DNA from 2 places in the Streptomyces sp. Je 1-4 4N24 genome. Region 2 is predicted to be linked to the other one. Evidence: riboswitches for the same ligand, from Rfam matches in the RefSeq annotation. Region 2 holds a riboswitch; the other holds the start of a gene.

What was found. A riboswitch is a leader RNA that binds a small molecule or an ion and turns the genes downstream of it on or off. The one in region 2 is predicted to bind cyclic di-AMP.
Positions count from the first base shown of each region.
Region 1: linked by a shared signal. The riboswitch ahead of SLV14N_RS21825 (M23 family metallopeptidase) and the one ahead of SLV14N_RS10125 (M23 family metallopeptidase) in region 2 are both predicted to bind cyclic di-AMP.

Region 1 is NZ_CP110836.1:5,000,640-5,004,157, reverse strand. It holds gene SLV14N_RS21830 (aldo/keto reductase) at 1-138, opposite strand, end outside; gene SLV14N_RS21825 (M23 family metallopeptidase) at 394-1,506, opposite strand; cyclic di-AMP (ydaO/yuaA leader) riboswitch at 1,518-1,672, opposite strand; gene SLV14N_RS21820 (DUF2332 domain-containing protein) at 1,958-3,091, shown strand; gene SLV14N_RS21815 (PP2C family protein-serine/threonine phosphatase) at 3,338-3,518, opposite strand, start outside.
Region 2 is NZ_CP110836.1:2,393,426-2,396,943, forward strand. It holds gene SLV14N_RS10115 (HPr family phosphocarrier protein) at 1-32, shown strand, start outside; gene SLV14N_RS10120 (GntR family transcriptional regulator) at 383-1,072, opposite strand; gene SLV14N_RS10125 (M23 family metallopeptidase) at 1,336-2,136, opposite strand; cyclic di-AMP (ydaO/yuaA leader) riboswitch at 2,149-2,304, opposite strand; gene SLV14N_RS10130 (pitrilysin family protein) at 2,513-3,518, opposite strand, start outside.

The sequences.
Region 1 (3,518 bases), 2.6 Mb from region 2:
GAAATTGCCGCCGCCCGCCACATAGGCGTCGAGCACGGCGAAGGACTCGGCTTCGTCGGCCGTCCAGCCGAAGACGTTGCCGCCCAGGGACAGCGGGGAGACGGAGAGCGAGCCGAGGGGCTTGTGTGTCGCGGTCATATCCGGTGGCAGCGTCGGGGGAAGAGGAGTTATTCCTTCCTCTTCCCCCTCCCGCAGCAACTCCCGGCGGATGCCCACAGGTTGAGCTCTTTGCGCGCGTGCCGAGGGCACCGGTCATGCGCGCAAGGCCGCCGGTCGAGCGCAGAGGCCGTCATTCATGCACCGAAGCCGTCGGTCAACCGTTGATGCCGCCAATCACACGCTGATGCAGCCAGTCACACGCTGAGGCAGCCAGTCACACGCTGAGGCAGTCGCTCACACATTGATGCCGTGGTCGCGGAGCCACGGCATGGGGTCGACCGGGTCGCCGGCGTCGGGGCGTACCTCCAGGTGGAGGTGGGGGCCGGTGACATTGCCGGTGGCGCCGACGCGGCCGATGACATCGCCAGTGTTGACCTTGCCGGAGGTCTTCACCATCGAGGAGAGGTGGCAGAACCAGACTTCGGTGCCGTCGTCGAGGGTGAGGACGATGCGGTAGCCGTACGAACCGGCCCAGCCGGCCTGGGTGATGGTGCCGGAGTGCAGCGCCTTGACGGGAGTGCCGGTCGGCGCGGCGAAGTCCTGTCCGGTGTGGTCCGCGGCCCAGCGGTCGCCGGCCTGGCCGAAACTGGCGGTGAGCGTGTAGGAGGACACGGGGGCGATGAAGCTCTTCGCCAGTTTGGCGAGGCGTTCGGCCTCCGCCTTCTGACGGGCCGCTTCCTCGGCCTTGCGCTTGGCCTCCATCTCGGCCGCCTTCTTGGCTGCTGCGGCCTTTTCGGCCGACTTCTGGTGGGCGGCGGCTTCCGTTGCGACCTGCTGGACGGCGGCCTGTTCGGCGGTGTCGCGTGCCTCCTGCTCGGCGGCGCCCTGCTGCGCGTCAGCCTGCTGGAGGATGCGGCTGCGCAGCGCCTCACCGGCGCCCGTGCCGCCGCCCGTGTCCGCGCTCGCCTGCGTGGCCCGGGTGAGCGGCCCGGAGGCGGCAGGAGCCGCGTCGTCGGCGACAGCGGATGCGGAGTCCTCGTCGGATATCAGCTCGCCGATGCCGGGAAGCGACTTGGCGTCCGGCAGGTTTTCGGAGAGGTCGTCGGCCATCCCGCCGATGTCGGGCATCGAGATCGGCACCGGCGGACGGTCCTCGGCCGAGGCCATTCCGCCCGCGCCGACCGCCGCGATGACACCGACACCCAGGACGGTGCCGCTGCGGGCGAGTCCGCCGCCGCGCTGCTTGGCCACCCGGTGTTTGCCGCGGACGGAACGGGTGGATTCCTCGGTGGGATTCCACTCCTCCCACGGTCCGTCGCCGTCATCGGCACCGGGGCCGGGGAAGGCACCTCGGTCATCGAGCTCGTAGGCGGACGGAGACTCGGGGGCAGGCCTGTTGGACGCCACGGAGGCGCACTCCTTTCCTTCCTTCTCGCCTACCGGGTTAGCTGACGGGTTCGGAGCAGGAAGGTCTCCTACGGGCGCCCGCTGGCGGAGGGCGTCCGATTCACCCCAAGGAAGTGGTTCCCCGGTTCCCTTGGTGCAGTTCGAAGTGCTTGGGGGTGCGTGAAAAGCGCGTGCGGGATTCGGCGTCGGCGCGCGGTGCCGCCTCTTGCGACGGCTGGGACGACCGCGCTGCGTTATCGGACAGTAATAGAGATGGCGACCGAATTCCAAGCGTTCCCACGAATCCTTATCGGCTCAGCACAAGCTGTGGCATGGACTTTTTCGGCCACCACGGCCACAAAACGGGCGAGTTGACCGCCCGGCGCTAAACGATCTCGCGCGGATTGTGCACCAGTCGTTATGCGGAGGGGTGCCCCTCAATTACGGAGGGTGAGAGCAGTAACGTCGGATCATGGTCGTCAACGTCGGGAACACCGGGAACGCCGGACGTGCTGCCGGTATCGCGTGGGGAGTGGCGGAGCGGTACCGGGAGTTCTCCTGGCGGGAGGCGCGGGGCCGGTCGGACGCGCACGAGGAGCTGAGCGCGCGGATCAGCCAGGACGCGGAGCTCTGCGACCTGCTGTCGGGATCGCTGCCCGCCGGCAACAAACAGCAGCCGAATCTCCTGCTCGCCGCCGTCCGTTATCTCGACGGCCCGCACGCCGAAACGGGCCCGCGCGGTGAGGCCGCGTACGGGCGCTGGCGCGAGTGGACGATCCGGCACTGGGACGAGGTACGCACGGTGATCATGCAGCGCGCCACCCAGACCAACGAACCGGCCCGCTGCGCCACCCTGCTGCCGCTGCTCGCCCGTCTGCCGCAGCCGCTGGCGCTGCTGGAGGCCGGTACGTCCGCGGGACTGTGTCTGCACCCCGACCGCTATCGCTACCGGTACGAGGCCGACGGCGAGGACGGGGACGGCCGCCGGGCGGGCGCCCTCCGCACCGAGCTGGGGGCGCCGGAGAGCCCGCTGGAGCTCACCTGCCGTACGGGAGGGGCCGCCGACGAGCTGCCCGACCGGATGCCGGAGATCGTGTGGCGGGCCGGCATCGACCTCGACCCGCTCGACCCGGTTGCCGAACCGGATGATCTGCGCTGGCTGCAGGCGCTCGTATGGCCGGGCGACGGGGAGCGTACGGCGCGGCTGTCCGCGGCCGTCGAAGCGGTGCGGCCGGCGCCGCGGCCGCGGATGGTGCGCGGCGATCTGCTCGACGAGCTGCCCGCGCTCGCCGCCGAGGCGCCGCCCGAGGCGACGCTGGTCATCTTCCACAGCTCGGTGCTGACCTACCTCCCGCCCGCCCGCCGCGAGGAGTTCGCCCGGCTCGTACGGTCTCTGCTCGACGGACGGCCCGGCGGCGGCCACTGGATCTCCAACGAGCACCACTCCGTGTTGCCCTGGATCACCGGCCCGGCACACCACTCGCCCCGCCCGGACGACCCGCTGCTGCTGACCCTCGCGCTCGACGGGCACCCGGTCGCACTCACCGGCCCGCACGGCCAGAGCCTGCACGGCCTCCCCGGGGCGACGGACATCCCGGGGAGCTGAGCGCGGCCCCGATATCCGTACGCGCGACCTGACCTCCCATACACACGGCCCGATACCCCGTACGCGCAACACGGCCTCCCATACACACGGCCCGACCCGTACACCCAGCCCGGCCCCGGACGCGCCCCGATTCCCGTACGCGCGCCCCGATTCCCCTACGCGCGCCCCGGCTCCCGTACGCAGCGCCCACGCCCCTCCGCGGCCCCGCCCCGTAGGTCGCCCCCAGGCCCCTACGAACGCCGACGCCTACGCCCCCATCGGCCGCTGCACCGCCAGCAGCGCCATATCGTCGGCCGGCGCGCCGCCCGTATGGCGTGCGACGTCCTCGACGACGGTGTCCAGGAGGACGTCCGGGCCGGGGAAGCGGCAGCCGCGCAGTTTGCTCGACGGGTTGTAGAAGCGGCCGAGCAGGTCCCGGGCCTCGGTC
Region 2 (3,518 bases):
AGGGCCTCGAGGAGCTCCCCGAGACCGTCTGAGTCCGCCAGGACTTCTGCCGTCTGCGGCGGCCCCGCCGTGGTGACCGAATCGGTTGCCGCGGCGGGGCCGTTTTGCTGGGCCGGTATCCGCGGTGCCAGTGGGGGTGACGGTCCGCCGCGCCCGGTGGGTCTGCGCGGCAATGCCGCATACGGCGCCGCGCATTCCGCGGGGAGGGGGCGCGGAATTGCCGGGGTGACCGCCGTCCGGGTTCCGCCAGGAAATGCACACACCATTAAGCACATGCAGTGCGGCAAAAATAGGCACACCAAATGCAGGATCGGGCGCCGAATAAAGCACCGCTATGCGCGGGCGCAGCAAATTCCGCGCTTCTTTGTATACGGGGCGATTGTTAAGGGCGGACGCGTGCCGTGTTGACGGGCGGTTTCGGATCCCTCACCTCGGCCTTGGCGGGGAGCCGCAGCCGGTAGACCGGAAGCGAGCGCTCGACATGAGCCGCCATCAGGGCGCGCGCCCGTTCGGCGTCCCCACGGGCCACCGCGTCCAGCACCGCGCCGTGTTCGTCCCAGGACTCGCCGGCCCGGGGCGGCAGTTCCACCGCGTACATCCACTCGATCTTGCGCCGCAACTGGGTCAGCAGCGCCGTCAGGCTGGGGCTGCCGGCCGCCTGGGCCAGCGTTTCGTGGAACCAGCCGTCCAGTTGGCGCAGATCCGCGGGGTTGCCGTGCCGGGCCCGCTCGCGGCCGAGCCGTACCAGGCCGCGGAGCACCTTCAGGTGGGCCGGACTGCGGCGGGCGGCCGCGCGGGCGGCGCCCAGCGGCTCCAACAGGGCGCGGACGTCGAGGAGATCGGCGGCCTCCTGCTCGGTGGGCTCGGCGACGCAGGCGCCCGCGTGGTGGCGGGTGGTGACGAAGCCCTCGGACTGCAGGGTGCGCAGTGCTTCGCGGACCGGCACTCTGGAGACGCCGTAACGGGCCGCCAGGATCTCCTCGATCAGCCGGCTCCCCGGCGCCAGCGCACCGGAGACAATGTCGTCGCGAATCGCCGTGCACACCGCATGCGCGGAAATATGGCCTCGCATCTTCCGTGCCTCCGCCGTAATCCCCTGAAAACGCCGCCGGTCGGCGACTTTTCCGTGACTCTATTCGACCGGCACGGCTTTTCCGACGGCCTCGGGATATTCATGGATATTTTTTGGCCGGAAGTCGCGGGGCACCGGCGTATCCGGTGCGTACCCACCGCACTCCGGATACACCGAAGCCCCGGCCGTGGGACCGGGGCTCCGGAGGGACGCTCGGCGTGGGGCGCAGGACCCGTACGGGGCGCCGCCGGCGAGGCCGGGAATCAGACGTTGACGCCGTGCCCGCGCAGGTACGAGATGGGGTCGATGTCCGAGCCGTAGTCGGCGCCGGTGCGGGCCTCGAAGTGCAGGTGCGGGCCGGTGACGTTGCCGGTGGCGCCGGAGAGGCCGATCTGCTGACCCGGGGTGACCTGCTGGCCGACCGAGACACCGAGCGACGACAGGTGGCCGTACTGGGTGTACGTGCCGTCGTTCATCTTGATCACGATGTTGTTGCCGTACGAGCCGCCCCAGCCGGCCTCGACGACGGTGCCCGAGCCGACCGCGTGGACGCTGGTGCCGGAGGCGGCGTGGAAGTCGATGCCGGTGTGGCTGCCGGAGGACCACAGGCCACTGGAGGCCTTGTAGGCGGTGGACACGTAGGAGTCGCCAATGGGGGCGACAAAGGCGTTGAGGCGCTTGCGCTCCGCGTCGCGGGCGGCGCGCACCTTGGCCTCATGGGCGGCCTTGGCCTTCTTCTTCGCCGCCTCGGCACGCCGCTTGGCCTCATCGGCCTGCTTCTTGGCGACGGCCTCGGCCTTCGCCCTCGCCGCGGCGGCCTCGGCGTCGGCCTGCTGCGCGTCGGCCTGGGCCTCGACACGGTTGGCGAGCTCGTCGCCCAGCACGACGGCCTGCTGCAGTCCGGTGTCGTGGGGGCGCGCCTCGTCCGTCGCGGCCAGCGCCGGCGAGGCCACGGAGGCGACCACACCGCCGGCCGCGAGGGTGGCTATGCCGGCGACGTTGCGGGTCGTCCGAACGGGACGGCTCGCGCGACGGTGCTTCCCGGTGGCACGGATGAACGCCATGTGCTGGCTTGTCCTTTCCCTCCTTCTCGCCTACCGGGTTAGCTGACGGGTTCGGAGCAGGAAGGTCTCCTACGGACTCCTCGGAGAGGAGGCCGATTCACCCCAAGGGACGTTTGGGTCCCCGGCTCCCCTGGCTCGCGCCGTACGGGGACTCGGCGATGGCTGTCCGGTGCCACTGTTGTGGCGGACTTGTGACGAACAGCCGGACCGACGCTAAACGGGGCAACTTTCAATCGGCAAACAGAACCGCTTTTTTGTGCGGGATGCCACAAGAACCGGGGCACCAGCCGCAATAAACCGGACATACGGCGGCTCCCGTGGCTGACAAGCACCACGGGAGCCGCACGGTCTGCAGATGACCTTCCGTCATACGGGGCTAGCCGCTGACGACGGTCACCTCACCGATGCCCAGCGCCTTGACCGGCTCGGCGATCTGCGCCGCATCGCCCACCAGGACCGTCACCAGCCGGTCCACGGGGAAGGCGTTGACCGCCGCGGCGGTGGCCTCGACGGTGCCGGTCTCCGCGAGGCGGGCGTACAACTGCGCCTGGAAGTCGTCCGGGAGCTGCTGCTCCACCTGGTCGGCGAGGGTGCCCGCGACGGCCGCCGCGGTCTCGTACTTCAGCGGAGCGACCCCGACGAGGTTCTGCACGGCGACATCCCGCTCCTCGTCCGTCAGCCCCTCTGCCGCGAGGGTGCGCAGCACCTTCCACAGGTCCTCGAGGGCCGGGACGGTGGAGCCGGTGTCCACCGAGCCGCTGATGGCGAGCAGCGCGGCGCCCGTGGATCCCTCGGGGGAGGTGGGGGCGGTGGAGCGGAGCACCTGGCCGAAGGCGCGCACCCCGTAGGTGTAGCCCTTCTCCTCCCGCAGCACACGGTCCAGACGGGAGGTGAGGGTGCCGCCCAGGCAATAGGCGCCGAGGACCTGCGCGGGCCACACGCGGTCGTGCCGGTCGGCACCGATCCGGCCGATGAGCAGCTGCGTCTGGACGGCACCGGGGCGGTCCACGATCACCACCCGGCCGGTGTCGTCGGCGACGATCGCCGAGGCCTTCAGCGGCTCGGCCGTGGAGCCGCTCCAGGCACCGAGAGTGTCGGCGAGCGCCGCGCCGAGGTCGACGCCGGTGAAGTCACCGACGATGACGGCGGTGGCAGTGGCGGGCCGTACATGGGCGTCGTAGAAGGCGCGGACGGCGGCGGCGTCGATGCGGGCGACGGTCTCCTCGGTGCCCTGCCGGGGCCGCGACATGCGGGCGGTGGCCGGGAACAGCTCCTTGGACAGTGCCATCGCGGCGCGGCGGGCCGGGTTGGCGAGCTCGTGCGGAATCTCGTCGAGGCGGTTGCGTACCAGCCGCTCGACCTCGCTCTCCGGGAAGGCGGGC